2 regions of the Clostridium sp. CM039 genome follow, and region 2 is predicted to be linked to the other one. Evidence: a T-box and tRNA genes for the amino acid it is inferred to sense, from the RefSeq annotation. Region 2 holds a T-box; the other holds one or more tRNA genes.

Region 1 (7,693 bases), 1.1 Mb from region 2:
TTATTATTATACCATCATTTAGAGGCTTTCTACATATAATACATTTTTCTTTTTTCATAATTTCCCCCTTAAACTTGCTAATTAAAAATTACCTACAGTATAGCCTCTTATACTATATTTTATTCAACTAAGTACGGTTTCTTATTTTGTCCACTTAATAATTTAAAATATATTTATCTACATTTTATGCCATAAATAGCTATATAAAATTATTATTTAAACTTATAAAATATTATTTATTATTATCAATATATTTATGTACCTTTGGTTATACTAAATGTGTTAATAGGTATGAACATTTTGAAAGGAGCGAAGGCTATGAAACAAGAAATTATAAGTTATATAAGCAGTATAAAAGAAGATATCCACAATTTATCTAATTATCTTTATACTAATCCAGAAACGAGTTATAAAGAGTATAAAGGTTATTCTTACATAATAAATATGTTAAAAGCTCATGGTTTTGAAATACAAGAAAATTATTGTAATATTCCTACTTCTTTTTATGCTCAATATGGAAATGGCCACCCTAAGATATGCTATATATGCAAATACACGTCTACTGAAAATGTAGGTCATATTTTTGGTAATAACGTGAATGCTAGCATTTCTATTGCGGCAGCATTAGGATTATCAAAAGTAATATCTAAAAGCGGTGGAAGTGTACTTCTATTAGGATGCCCAGGCGAGTACACAAACGGCGCAGAATTAGCTTTAGCAAAGGAAAAATGTTTTGATGATATGGATGTTATTATTGCTCCTCACTGTGATACAAGCAATGCGGAAAGCGGCACCTCCATGGCTACAATTCCACTTAAACTTAAATGTACCCAAACTATTAATAATAACAATGAAGCTCTTAGTAACCTTTCATCTTTGGATTCCTATTTATTTATACTTAATACATTAAGTCAATTATTAAAAGGATTGCACAACAGGTATTTTATTGATAGCATTTCTATAGAAAATGCCTCTTCGCGCATTAATGAATTTTCTGAATCAGAGGCCAAATTTTATTTAAAAGCTCCTAGCCTAAAAGAAGCTAAATCTCTAGAAAAAACTATTGTAACCTTTATTCAATCACTATCTCAAATAATGAATATAACCGGAGAAATAAGCATATTTGAATTGCCTTCACAAGAGCTTTTGACAAATAAATCTTTATCAAGAATATTTACACACAACTTAAAAGAATGCGGCATCATCGATATTGCTTGTTGTAAAAATACTCTATATGGTCTGGGAATAGGTTCTATAAGTCATATTACTCCATGCATATATCCATCCATATCTATTACAGAAGATTCCTCGTTGAGTTGCCCCTCACCTGCATTTGCTCTAGAAACTCAAACAGATTTTTGTAAAAATAATATGATAAAAGCTGCAGAAGCTCTTGCCTTAACAGGCCTCGATATTATTGAGAAAGAAGAGTTATTAAAAGAAATTGGACTTGAATTAAAATAATATGCAATTAAAACGTTTCTTTAAAGTATCATTTGTTAATGAGCGACTCATAATTGGGCTGTTGGAGATTCTCCAATAGCCCTTTCTCATCTTGGCAATAGATTTTGGATGTATTCTACACCCTAACTTAATCTTTGGACCTATAAAATGAAAGCTCAAGAAACTTAATTTCCATACTCGGTCTACCTTTGTTTTCTCACCCTTTACTTTAATAAATAGTTTCTTTTTCTACAAATAATACAGTATTATCCATTAAATATTCGTATTCCTTAGGTTGGAACCCTACCTAGGGCCTCCTTCAGCTAGTGATCGGCAACTACAGACCCACACAGTGGACTTTCACAACCTAGTTAATTCCCTGCCTGGCACATATAAAAAAGAAGTATAATCATAACTCAATTATACTTCTTATATATATCTATTATTTATTTTTAAAATATGCTTTTTCTTTTAGTAATTTAATTTTATTCATAAACCCATCACTAGGCTCAAAATAAAATTTTTTAAAGTTATCTCCTACTTTATATATACAACAAAACTTACTCCCAATAAACGTAGAACAAATATACTTTTTACTGCTACTAATATGAACACCTGCACTGTAGTTTTTATATTTACCAATATAATCTATATCCTTTAATTTAATATCTTCTAGTATTTTAACCTCTTCACCTTTTATCTTATGGATAATGAATTGATCTGCTACGATTGAATACTTATACTTAACCTTACATTTTGAAAACTCCATATAGCAAAGAGCAATCATTAGTGTATTAAAGAACATAGTTACAAACGTCTTAATATTTATTCTGCCTATACTTACTTTAGTGAATACGTCTGATAAGCATATAAATACAATTAATGTAATAAATAACAATACTATAGCTGGAAACTTTTTTCTTTGAACCATCTCTTTATACATAAAAGCCAGACCCCCTAAATCAATTAAAAATACTAGATATAAATAGTTTTGTGACCAACATATGTGATTATACTAGCATTTCATATATTAATCTACTTGTACTAAGCTCCCTATAGTGCGTATACCATAATATATGCCCATATATGTTATTTATACTAATCCATATGTATCAATATAGGTATTTCTAGCTTTTTCGCTATATTTCTTAATTTAAATAAAAGTTATAGATATTTTATTTATTTATATCCACTAAAAAATTAACTGAGCATATCTAAAATAAGCAAAACTTTACCATTTACTATAACAAATAATGAAGTAGGTAGACATCGTGTAATTAGGTTCAAATATTTATTGTACAACCCTCCGTTAGTTAGGTTAGATAGACCCTTCTCAGCCTATTGGCTCCACAAGCCTGCTGGGCACACCACAAAAAAAACACTTTGTAATATTTACAAAGTGTTTTGGAGGCGCCACCCGGATTTGAACCGGGGAATAAAGGTTTTGCAGACCTTGACCTTACCGCTTGGCTATAGCGCCATAACTTGGTGGCTAGACCAGGAATCGAACCAGGGACACGAGGATTTTCAGTCCTCTGCTCTACCGACTGAGCTATCCAGCCACATTACCTGGCGACAACCTACTCTTCCACAAGGTCACCCCTGCAGTACCATCGGCGCATTGAAGCTTAACCTTCGTGTTCGGTATGGGAACGGGTGTTACCTTCATGCCATAATCACCAGATTGAGAATATAAATATTCTCTGAAAATTGCACAGTGAATTAGTCTTTTCGCTCACGCTCAAAGCCTCGCTTCTTTCTTACGAAAGAAGTATTTCGCATTACTTTTAATTATATATTTAGGTCAAGCCCTCGACTTATTAGTATTAGTCAGCTGAACATGTTACCATGCTTACACCTCTAACCTATCAACCTGGTGGTCTTCCAGGAGTCTTACTAACACCGCACTTACGTGCGAGTTATGGGAAATCTCATCTCAGGGTGGGCTTCACGCTTAGATGCTTTCAGCGTTTATCCCTTCCAAACATAGCTACCCAGCGATGCCACTGGCGTGACAACTGGTGCACCAGAGGTTTGTCCATCCCGGTCCTCTCGTACTAAGGACAGCTCCCTTCAAATTTCCTACGCCCGCGACGGATAGGGACCGAACTGTCTCACGACGTTCTGAACCCAGCTCGCGTGCCGCTTTAATGGGCGAACAGCCCAACCCTTGGGACCTACTTCAGCCCCAGGATGCGACGAGCCGACATCGAGGTGCCAAACCTCCCCGTCGATGTGGACTCTTGGGGGAGATCAGCCTGTTATCCCCGAGGTAGCTTTTATCCGTTGAGCGATGGCCCTCCCACGAGGTACCACCGGATCACTAAGCCCGACTTTCGTCCCTGCTCCACTTGTAAGTGTCGCAGTCAGGCTCCCTTCTGCCTTTGCACTCTTCGCGCGATTTCCAACCGCGCTGAGGGAACCTTTGGGCGCCTCCGTTACTTTTTTGGAGGCGACCGCCCCAGTCAAACTGCCCACCTAACAATGTCCTGTGACCAGATTCATGGCCTCCAGTTAGAACCTCAGTACTGTCAGGGTGGTATCCCAAGGATGACTCCACACAGGCTGACGCCCATGTTTCTCAGTCTCCCACCTATCCTGTACAGACAATACCGAAATTCAATGCTAAGCTACAGTAAAGCTCTACGGGGTCTTTCCGTCCAATCGCGGGTAGCAAGCATCTTCACTTGCACTACAATTTCGCCGGATGTGTTGTTGAGACAGTGCCCAAATCATTACGCCATTCGTGCGGGTCGGAACTTACCCGACAAGGAATTTCGCTACCTTAGGACCGTTATAGTTACGGCCGCCGTTTACTGGGGCTTAAGTTCATACCTTCGCTTGCGCTAAGTAATCCCCTTAACCTTCCAGCACCGGGCAGGCGTCAGCCCCTATACATCAGCTTTCGCTTTAGCAGAGACCTGTGTTTTTGCTAAACAGTTGCTTGGGCCTATTCTCTGCGACCTACTTACGTAGGCACCCCTTCTCCCGAAGTTACGGGGTCAATTTGCCGAGTTCCTTAACAACAATTCTTCCGATGGTCTTAGGATTCTCTCCTCACCTACCTGTGTCGGTTTGCGGTACGGGCACCAATATCCTCGATAGAGACTTTTCTTGGCAGCGTGGAATCAGATACTTCAGGAATAAATTCCCTTCCCCATCACATCTCAGCGTTAAGAGCAAACGGATTTGCCTGTCTGCTCCGCCTAAATGCTTAGACACACATCCAATAGTGTGCACATCTTATCCTCCTGCGTCATCCCATTTCTAATAACGTCCATTGGTGGTATCGGAATATCAACCGATTGTCCATCACCTACGCCTTTCGGCCTCGGCTTAGGTCCCGACTAACCCTGAGAGGACGAGCCTTCCTCAGGAAACCTTAGGTTTTCGACCGTTAAGATTCTCACTTAACTCTCGCTACTCATGCCAACATTCTCACTTCTGTACCGTCCACCACTCCTTACGGTATGACTTCAGCCAGTACAGAAAGCTCCTCTACCGCGTACACAATTGTGTACACCCATAGCTTCGGTGGTAAGTTTTAGCCCCGGACATCTTCGGCGCAGGATCTCTTGACTAGTGAGCTATTACGCACTCTTTAAATGAGTGGCTGCTTCTGAGCCAACATCCTAGTTGTCTTAGAAATCCCACATCCTTTTCCACTTAACTTACACTTTGGGACCTTAGCTGATGGTCTGGGCTGTTTCCCTTTTGACTACGGATCTTATCATTCGCAGTCTGACTGCCGAAATAAAAGTATATGGCATTCGGAGTTTGATAGGGTTCAGTAACTGTTGTCAGCCCCTAGCCCATTCAGTGCTCTACCTCCATTACTCAATTAATCGACGCTAGCCCTAAAGCTATTTCGAGGAGAACCAGCTATCTCCGAGTTCGATTGGAATTTCTCCGCTATCCACAGCTCATCCCATGGTTTTTCAACACCAACGTGGTTCGGACCTCCACGGAATTTTACTTCCGCTTCATCCTGGCCATGGATAGGTCACCCGGTTTCGGGTCTACGACATGCAACTATGCGCCCTATTCAGACTTGGTTTCCCTTCGGCTCCGTACCTTAAGTACTTAACCTTGCTACATATCGTAACTCGTTGGCTCGTTCTACAAAAAGCACGCCGTCACACATATAAAGTGCTTCGACCGGTTGTAGGCACACGGTTTCAGGTTCTATTTCACTCCCCTTCCGGGGTTCTTTTCACCTTTCCCTCACGGTACTTCTTCACTATCGGTCACTAGGTAGTATTTAGCCTTGGGAGGTGGTCCTCCCAGCTTCCCACAAGGTTTCACGTGTCTCGTGGTACTCTGGATTAGATCTGACTGTTTTTCCTTTTCATTTACAGGCCTATTACCTTCTGCGGAGCAGCTTTCCAGCTATCTTCAATTAAGGAATTGCAGTATTTATGATCTATCCTCAACCCCCAGATCAAAGACCTGGGTTTGGGCTCTTTCCCTTTCGCTCGCCGCTACTTAGGAAATCGATGTTTCTTTCTCTTCCTCCGGGTACTTAGATGTTTCAGTTCCCCGGGTCTACCTCTGCATACCTATTTATTCAGTATGCAGTACATAGTTGTTACTATGTGGGTTCCCCCATTCGGAAATCTTTGGATCACAGGCTATTTGCGCCTACCCAAAGCTTATCGCAGCTTAACGCGTCCTTCTTCGGCTCCTAGTGCCAAGGCATTCGCCATGCGCCCTTTGTAGCTTGACCTTGATTCTGTCTATTTACATAGACGGTTATATTAATTTTGCGAAATTGTATTAAATTAATTTATAAACTACTTGCGTAGTTTTAATTTTTTTAAAACAACTTTTTTCACTGTGCAATTTTCAAAGAACATTTTAAGAAAAACTATTCATTATCTAACTCCTAAGAGTTAGATAAAATTAGTCTCTCAAAATTAAACAGAGAACTAGGTACGATTAATTACAATAGATATTTTTGAAGAACAAATTAATATTCTTCTATTGCATCGACCGAAGTCAATACATCTACTCCCTAGAAAGGAGGTGATCCAGCCGCAGGTTCTCCTACGGCTACCTTGTTACGACTTCACCCCAATCATCAATCCCACCTTCGGCCGCTGGCTCCTTACGGTTACCTCACGGACTTCGGGTGTTACCAACTCTCATGGTGTGACGGGCGGTGTGTACAAGGCCCGGGAACGTATTCACCGCGACATGCTGATTCGCGATTACTAGCAACTCCGGCTTCATGTAGGCGAGTTGCAGCCTACAATCCGAACTGGGATGAGTTTTTGAGTTTGGCTCCACCTTGCGGTCTTGCATCTCTTTGTACTCACCATTGTAGCACGTGTGTAGCCCTAGACATAAGGGGCATGATGATTTGACGTCATCCCCACCTTCCTCCCGGTTAACCCGGGCAGTCTCACTAGAGTGCTCAACTTAATGGTAGCAACTAATGATAAGGGTTGCGCTCGTTGCGGGACTTAACCCAACATCTCACGACACGAGCTGACGACAACCATGCACCACCTGTCACCCTGTCCCGAAGGACTTCGCCCATCTCTGGGTTATGCAGGGGATGTCAAGTCTAGGTAAGGTTCTTCGCGTTGCTTCGAATTAAACCACATGCTCCGCTGCTTGTGCGGGCCCCCGTCAATTCCTTTGAGTTTTAATCTTGCGATCGTACTCCCCAGGCGGAATACTTAATGTGTTAACGGCGGCACCGAGGTTCGACCCCCGACACCTAGTATTCATCGTTTACGGCGTGGACTACCAGGGTATCTAATCCTGTTTGCTCCCCACGCTTTCATGCCTCAGCGTCAGTTACAGTCCAGTAAGTCGCCTTCGCCACTGGTGTTCTTCCTAATCTCTACGCATTTCACCGCTACACTAGGAATTCCACTTACCTCTCCTGCACTCTAGACACCCAGTTTCAAATGCAGCACCCAAGTTAAGCTCGGGTATTTCACATCTGACTTAAATGTCCGCCTACGCATCCTTTACGCCCAGTAAATCCGGACAACGCTTGCCACCTACGTATTACCGCGGCTGCTGGCACGTAGTTAGCCGTGGCTTCCTCCTCTGGTACCGTCATTATCGTCCCAGAAGACAGAACTTTACAACCCGAAGGCCTTCATCATTCACGCGGCGTTGCTGCGTCAGGGTTTCCCCCATTGCGCAATATTCCCCACTGCTGCCTCCCGTAGGAGTCTGGACCGTGTCTCAGTTCCAATGTGGCCGATCACCCTCTCAGGTCGGCTACGCATCG
Region 2 (7,693 bases):
CTAAAGGGAGATTTAGAGTGCATAGTGGATAAAGTTGTGGAAGAGTATATGGTAGAGAAAGAATATAATGAGTTTATAAAATTGCTTAAATACTTTGTTGATGTTCAGGATAGTAAGGTAGATGAGATTAATATTCTAATTGAAAAAAACGGAAATTATCGTTTAACAGATGAAGAAGGTAATGATTTAGTAGGAAATATGATGATGGAGTTACCGGATGTTAAATTTGATTCAAAAGAAAATCGAGAGGAACTTATTATTAGCACTATGATAACCAATGCTCCTAAAAAAGTAATTATACACTGTGTAGAGCATTGTAAAAATAAAGAACTAATACAAACGATAAACAAGGTTTTTGCAGATAGGGTCTATTATTGTGATAAATGTGTTAAATGTGAAGAGATAAAAAAAGAAACTCTTGTATGGTAGTAAGGCATATTGATATGTGAATAAAATAAATAAAAAAGTGTTGACAAACAAATACTTAGATAGTATACTTTGAATTGTTGTGAGTGAAAATATAAAAAATATTTTAATATAATAGAGTTATCTTTTACAAGAAGAAACAGCCGTTTCTCACCTAACAGTAATGCTAGTTAGGTTAATTAGTAATTTAAATTTGTTACTATTAGGGACGGCATTTTGTCGTCCTTTTAATTGTTTAAATATTATATTTTTATCTAAATACACTTAGGAGGTGAAAATTATTAGTAAAAACAAAGATTTCATGATGAATGAAGAAATCAGAGTTAGAGAAATAAGAGTTATTGGAGCTGATGGTTCTGCATTGGGTATCTTGAATACTAAAGATGCGTTGAATCTTGCGGAAGAGAAAGATTTAGATTTAGTTATGATGTCTCCTACCGCGAAACCTCCAGTATGTAGAATAATGGATTTTGGTAAGTTTATCTATGAGCAACAGAAAAAAGAAAAAGAAGCTAAAAAGAAACAAAAAGTTGTTAATCTTAAAGAAATACGATTAAGTGCAACAATAGAAGATCATGATATTGCAATTAAGGCTAGTAATGCTAAAAAATTCTTGTTAGATGAAGATAAGGTAAAGATAACCGTAAGATTTAGAGGTAGAGAAATTGAAAACTCAAAAGTCGGACATAAGATATTAAAATCTTTTGTAGAAAAAATCGGTGATGTTTATATTGTTGAAAAACCAGCGAGACAAGAGGGAAGAAATATGATAATGATTTTAGCTCCCAAAAAAGCATAACTGAGAGGAGGAATTTTATTATGCCTAAAATGAAAACACATAGAGGCGCAGCAAAAAGATTTAAGAAAACAGGAACAGGTAAGTTAAAAAGAGCTAAAGCTTTTACAAGTCATATATTAACAAAGAAAAGCCCGAAAAGAAAAAGAAACCTTAGAAAAACAGCATATGTTTCAACAACTCAAATAAAATCGATGAAGAAATTGTTACCATACTTATAATTGAATGGTGATTAGGAGGTATATTAAATGGCAAGAATTAAGCGAGCAGTTAACTCTCGTAAAAACCATAAAAAAGTATTAAAGCTTGCAAAAGGCTACTATGGTGGTAGAAGTAAGTTATTTAAAACAGCTAATGAAGCAGTAATGAGAGCACTTAGAAATGGTTATATCGGAAGAAAATTAAAGAAAAGAGATTTTAGAAAACTTTGGATAGCTAGAATCAATGCTGCTACAAGGTTAAATGACCTTTCATATTCAAGATTCATGAATGGAATGAAACTTTCAGGCATAGATATTAACAGAAAAATGCTTTCTGAAATTGCAATAAATGATCCAAAAGCTTTTGCTGAATTAGTAGAAGTTGCAAAAAAACAATTACAAGCATAAAAATTATTTATTCAAAAATGTAGCCATACGGCTGCATTTTTTATTGCATTTTTGACAAAAACATGTAAAGTGATATAATTAGTAAAACATCATAGTTGAAAATTTAGAGGTGAATAATTTGAAATTAGATATTAAAGATCTTAAAAAGAAAAGCATATATACTCCTGTTCGGATACTTGCATTAGGGTTTGCTATAGTCATAGTCATAGGGGCTATACTATTAAGCCTACCTATAGCTTCGCAAAGTGGTAAAATTACGCCTTTCATAGATTGTATATTTACCTCTACATCTGCTGTGTGTGTTACGGGACTTATAGTACTAGACACGGGAACATATTGGACATATTTTGGCAAAACAGTGATCATGTTACTTATAGAAATAGGTGGACTTGGATTTATGTCTGTAGCTACTTTAGTTTTTTTAATTTTAGGGAAAAGAATAACATTAAAGGAAAGACTAGTGATGCAGGAAGCTATGAATGTAAACTCATTACAAGGGTTAGTGAAAATGGTCAGATATGTATTGATATTTACAATTTATGTTCAGATAACAGGTGCGGTGTTATTCTCAACACAATTTATTCCTGAATTTGGAATTGCCAAAGGGATTTATTATAGCGTGTTCCATTCGGTGTCTGCGTTCTGCAATGCTGGGTTTGATTTGATTGGAAACTTTAATAGTGTCACTGCTTATGCTAGTAATTCTGTAGTAATATTAACAATTGCAGCATTAATAATAATAGGTGGGTTAGGATTTTATGTTTGGGTAGAAATTTATAATTGCAAGGGAACAAAAAGATTGTCCCTCCATGCTAGAATAGTTATTTACTCGACGATAGCATTGGTTGTTTTAGGGGCAATACTTATGTATATTTTTGAGATGAATAATGCTGACACTATGCAAGGAATGTCTATTAAGGGCAAATTTTTATCTTCCGTTTTTGCATCAATTTCCCCAAGAACAGCAGGGTTTAATTCTATACCACTCGGTAAAATGACCACGGCGGGAAAGTTTTTAACAATAATTTTAATGTTTATTGGAGGATCGCCTGGATCAACGGCGGGTGGAATAAAAACGACTACTGCCATTGTGATTTTTATGACTATAGTGTCTGTGGTTCGTGGAAGAGAAGATACTGAAATATTTCAAAAGCGCATAAGCAAAGAATTTGTGTATAAAGCGTTTGCAGTATCACTTATTTCCCTAACAATTGTTATATCAGTTACCATGATATTATCTATTACACAGAGCCCGAATATTCCTTTTGAATACTTTTTGTATGAGGCTACTTCAGCATTTGCTACAGTTGGATTAACACTCGGATTAACTACAAAATTAACATTTGTAGGAAAGGTAATAATCTTACTTACCATGTATGCAGGGAGAGTGGGACCACTTACTATAATACTAGCATTAGCTAAAAATAAAAAAAGTAAATCGGGAAATATAAAATACCCAGAAGGCAAAATTTTAATTGGATAGGGGTGGGGTTAATGAGTAAAAAACAGTTTATCGTTATAGGTCTCGGAAGATTTGGAGAATCCGTTGCTGAAACATTATATTCTTTGGGAAATGATGTATTAGCAGTTGATTTTGATGAAGATGTAGTTCAAAATATTTCGGATAATGTAACTCATGCAGTTCAAGCTGATGCGAATGATGAAAATAGCTTAAGGGCTCTTGGAATTCGTAATTTTGATTGTGCAGTCATTAGTATAGGTTCTAATATCCAATCTAGCATTTTGGCAACACTCTTAGTTAAAGAATTAGGAGTAAAATATGTGATAACAAAAGCGACTAATGCCCTGCATGCTAAAGTATTATATAAAATAGGTGCAGACAGAGTAGTTTTTCCAGAAAGAGATATGGGTGTACGCGTTGCTCATAATTTAGTATCATCAAATATATTAGATTATATTGAATTATCTCCTGATTATAGTATAGCTGAAGTTATTAGTCCTGAAGAATGGCATAATAAAACCCTGGGAGAATTAAATATAAGAGCTCAATATGGTATAAATGTAATGGCTATAAAAAGAAACAATGATATTGATGTTGCTCCAGCAGCTGATAATATTGTTGAACCAGGTGATATTATTGTTGCAATAGGTAATATTGAAGAATTAAATAAGTTGGAAAATCTAGTTAAATAAGGAGCATTCAGTTTGGAACATATTCAAAGTAAGGATAATTTATTGATTAAAGATATCAAAAAGTTAAAAGAAAAGAAATATAGGAAAGACAGTAATATGTTTTTAGTTGAAGGTTTCAGATTTGTAGAAGAAGCTTTGGATTCTGATTTTGAAGTGGTGCACATTTTTATAAGTGCTAGAGGAGATTCAAAATATGAAAACTCTTGTATGAAAAACAAGCTACAGAAGAATACTAAAGTTTATAGTGTTAGTGACAGTTTATTTAAAAGTATTTGCGATACGGATAATCCGCAAGGTATTATTGCTACAGTTAGAAATAAACCGGTAGAGATTAAATATGATCATGGCTTCTATATGTTAGCTGATAAAATACAAGATCCAGGTAATATGGGAACTATAATTAGAACAGCTCATGCGGCGGGAGCACTAGGAGTTATAATTACAAAAGGAACTGTAGATATCTATAATGAAAAAACTTTAAGATCCACAATGGGTTCTATTTTTAAAATACCCGTTATTTGCGATAGTGATCTATCGGTGGTGCAAAAGCTTAGGAGCGCTGGATTTAAGCTAGTTACTAGTTCATTGGATACTGATAAAAACTTCTATAATGTAGACCTTAGAGAGAAAGTTATTATATCAGTTGGAAATGAAGGAAATGGAATAAGCGCCGAAGTTTATGAGATATGTGATTTGAAAATTAAAATTCCCATGCCTGGTGGTGCAGAATCTTTAAATGCAGCTGTAGCTGCATCAATTATGATGTATGAAGTCGTAAGACAGAAAAATAATATATGATTTTTAAATTCATAGTTGAATTTTTTTGTAGTTGTGGTTATAATATTTTGTATACTACCATAAATTAATAATAAACTGTGACGGAGAAAGTAAATATAAAGATACTTACAGGGATAAGAAGCCTTAGACTGAGAGCTTCATTAAGAAATTTTTATATCCAAGTTCACTCCAGAGTTCTAATGGTGAAAAAAAGTAGCCGATAGCGGGTAAAACCGATAAATTTATCTAAGAGGACTATTTTTAGTCAATTAGGGTGGTAACGCGGATTTTCCGTCCCTTTATTGGGGATGGTTTTTTTTGTTTTATAAAGAATTATCAAAATATGAGAGGAGCATTCATTATGAAAGAAAAGTTAGAAACGATAAAAGCTGCAGTTTTAGAAGAATTAAAAGGAGCTGCTATTAAAACAGAATTAGAAAATATCAGAGTTAAATATTTGGGCAAAAAAGGTGAATTGACGCAAATATTAAGAGGCATGGGACAGTTATCAAATGAAGAAAGACCAATTGTTGGAAAATTAGCAAATAAAGTAAGAGAGGATATAGAGACACTTATAGATAAAGCTTCAGATACATTAAAAAACAATGAAAAAGAAATGAAGCTAAAAAGTGAAGTTATAGATATATCTATGCCAGGGAAAAAACAAACAGTAGGTAAAAGACATCCGTTAGAGTTAACACTTGAAAAAGTTAATGAAATATTTTTATCTATGGGATTTGTTATTGAAGAGGGCCCTGAGGTAGAAAGAGATTATTATAACTTTGAGGCATTAAACATACCTAAAAATCATCCGGCAAGAGGTGAACAAGATACTTTTTACATAAATGATAATATAGTTTTAAGAACCCAAACTTCACCAATACAAATAAGAACTATGGAGCTTCAGAAACCGCCTATAAAAATGATAGCGCCAGGTAAAGTTTATAGATCCGATGCAGCAGATGCTACTCATTCACCAATATTTTATCAAATTGAAGGGCTTATAGTAGATAAGGGAATTACCTTTGCTGATTTAAAAGGGACGCTAGAATTATTTACGCAAAAAATGTTCGGGGACGAAATGGAAACAAAGTTTAGACCACATCATTTTCCTTTTACAGAGCCATCAGCTGAGATGGATGCCACTTGCTTTGTGTGCAATGGTAAAGGGTGCAAGGTTTGCGGCGGTAGCGGCTGGATAGAACTTTTAGGTTGTGGCATGGTTCATCCGGACGTTTTAAGAAATTGTGGGATTGATCCAGAAGTTTATAGCGGATTTGCTTTCGGGTTTGGCCTTGATAGAATTACAATGTTAAAATACGGAATAGACGATATTAGAGCACTTTATGAAAGTGATATGAGATTTTTAAAACAATTCTAAAATATAAATAATAATGCAGCTTCGCAGAAGATGATTTAATACTATACAAATTGTAGGAGGATATAAAATGAAAGTTCCAGTTAAATGGCTTAAAGATTATGTAGATATAGATATTTCACCAAAGGTGCTTGGAGATAAGTTAACCATGTCTGGTTCGAAAGTAGAAGAGGTTATTATATCAGGTGCTGAAATTGAGAAGGTTGTTACAGGGAAAATAATAAAAATAGAAAAACATCCGGATGCTGAGAAATTAGTTATATGTCAAGTAAATATAGGATTAGACGAGCCGACACAAATCGTTACAGCAGCTACTAATATGAAAGAACAGGATATAGTACCAGTAGCACTTCACGGATCAACGTTACATGGAGGACTAAAAATAAAAAAAGGTAAACTCCGTGGAATAGTTTCAAATGGTATGTTCTGCTCTGAGGAAGAACTTGGAATTGCAGTTGATGAACCAGTTGATGGACTAATGATACTTCCAAGCGATACCATCATTGGAAAAGACATAAAAGAAGTATTAAATCTTCAAAGTGTACTAATAGATTTTGAAATAACTTCAAACAGAGCAGATTGCTTAAGTATTCTAGGAATAGCTAGAGAAACGGCTGCAACTTTAGGCACGCAGTATAGAAAACCAGCACTTGATTATAAAGCTACCTGCAAGGATAATGTGGAAGACCTTTATAAGGTTCATATTAATGATGAACTTTGCAGAAGATATATGTTAAAGGGTATAAAAAATGTAAAAATTGAGCCTTCTCCACAATGGATGCAGGAAAGACTTATAGAAGCAGAAATTAGACCTATAAATAATATAGTGGATATCACAAACTTCGTTATGGTAGAGCTTGGTCAACCTATGCATGCATTTGATGCTAGGCAAATTACGACTAATGATATAGTGATAGAAAGAGCGGGTAACGGAGAAAAATTTATTACCTTGGATGAGATAGAAAGAGATTTAGATGAAAGCATTTTAACTATTAAAGATGGAGATAGAACAATAGCAATTGCAGGCATTATGGGAGGCTTAAATTCAGAAATTAAAGAAGACAGCACAAGCATAATATTTGAGAGTGCAAACTTTAATGGGGTTAATATAAGACTCGCTTCTAAGAAATTATCTTTAAGAACCGATGCATCTTCTAAATTTGAAAAAGATTTAGATCCTAATATGGCTGAAATGGCAATGGATAGAGCTTGTCATTTAATAGAAGAATTAGGTGCGGGTGAAATAATGGACGGATGCACTGAGGTATATCCGAGTAAAGTTAAATCTCATACTTTAGAAGTAGATGCAAATTGGATTAATAAATTTTTAGGAACTAATATATCTATGCCCAATATGAAAATATACCTTGATAGATTAGAACTTGCTACAGAAATAACAGGGGATTTTTTAGTTATACATGTGCCTACGTTTAGGTCTGATATTAACATTAGAGAAGACGTCGCAGAGGAAATAGCTAGAATGTATGGTTATGATAACATACCATCTACTATTCCTAATTGTGAAACTTCAAAAAGTGGGAAAAGTGAAAAGCA

The links. The T-box of region 2 lies ahead of pheS (phenylalanine--tRNA ligase subunit alpha). A T-box ahead of a tRNA ligase gene usually reads a tRNA of that ligase, here a tRNA-Phe.
Region 1: it has a tRNA-Phe gene. The T-box ahead of pheS (phenylalanine--tRNA ligase subunit alpha) is inferred to sense a tRNA for this amino acid. The anticodon was not compared.

What each region holds. Positions count from the first base shown of each region.
Region 1 is NZ_CM143649.1:2,799,918-2,807,610, forward strand. It holds gene ACWJJ2_RS12975 (sigma factor G inhibitor Gin) at 1-58, opposite strand, end outside; gene ACWJJ2_RS12980 (zinc-binding metallopeptidase family protein) at 319-1,464, shown strand; gene ACWJJ2_RS12985 (hypothetical protein) at 1,886-2,386, opposite strand; tRNA gene ACWJJ2_RS12990 (tRNA-Cys) at 2,849-2,923, opposite strand; tRNA gene ACWJJ2_RS12995 (tRNA-Phe) at 2,930-3,005, opposite strand; rRNA gene rrf (5S ribosomal RNA) at 3,011-3,127, opposite strand; rRNA gene ACWJJ2_RS13005 (23S ribosomal RNA) at 3,244-6,169, opposite strand; rRNA gene ACWJJ2_RS13010 (16S ribosomal RNA) at 6,462-7,693, opposite strand, start outside.
Region 2 is NZ_CM143649.1:3,943,851-3,951,543, forward strand. It holds gene ytxC (putative sporulation protein YtxC) at 1-429, shown strand, start outside; ribosomal protein L20 leader region at 552-663, shown strand; gene infC (translation initiation factor IF-3) at 698-1,225, shown strand; gene rpmI (50S ribosomal protein L35) at 1,246-1,443, shown strand; gene rplT (50S ribosomal protein L20) at 1,471-1,830, shown strand; gene ACWJJ2_RS18585 (TrkH family potassium uptake protein) at 1,949-3,313, shown strand; gene ACWJJ2_RS18590 (potassium channel family protein) at 3,325-3,984, shown strand; gene ACWJJ2_RS18595 (TrmH family RNA methyltransferase) at 3,997-4,782, shown strand; T-box leader at 4,851-5,063, shown strand; gene pheS (phenylalanine--tRNA ligase subunit alpha) at 5,123-6,142, shown strand; gene pheT (phenylalanine--tRNA ligase subunit beta) at 6,210-7,693, shown strand, end outside.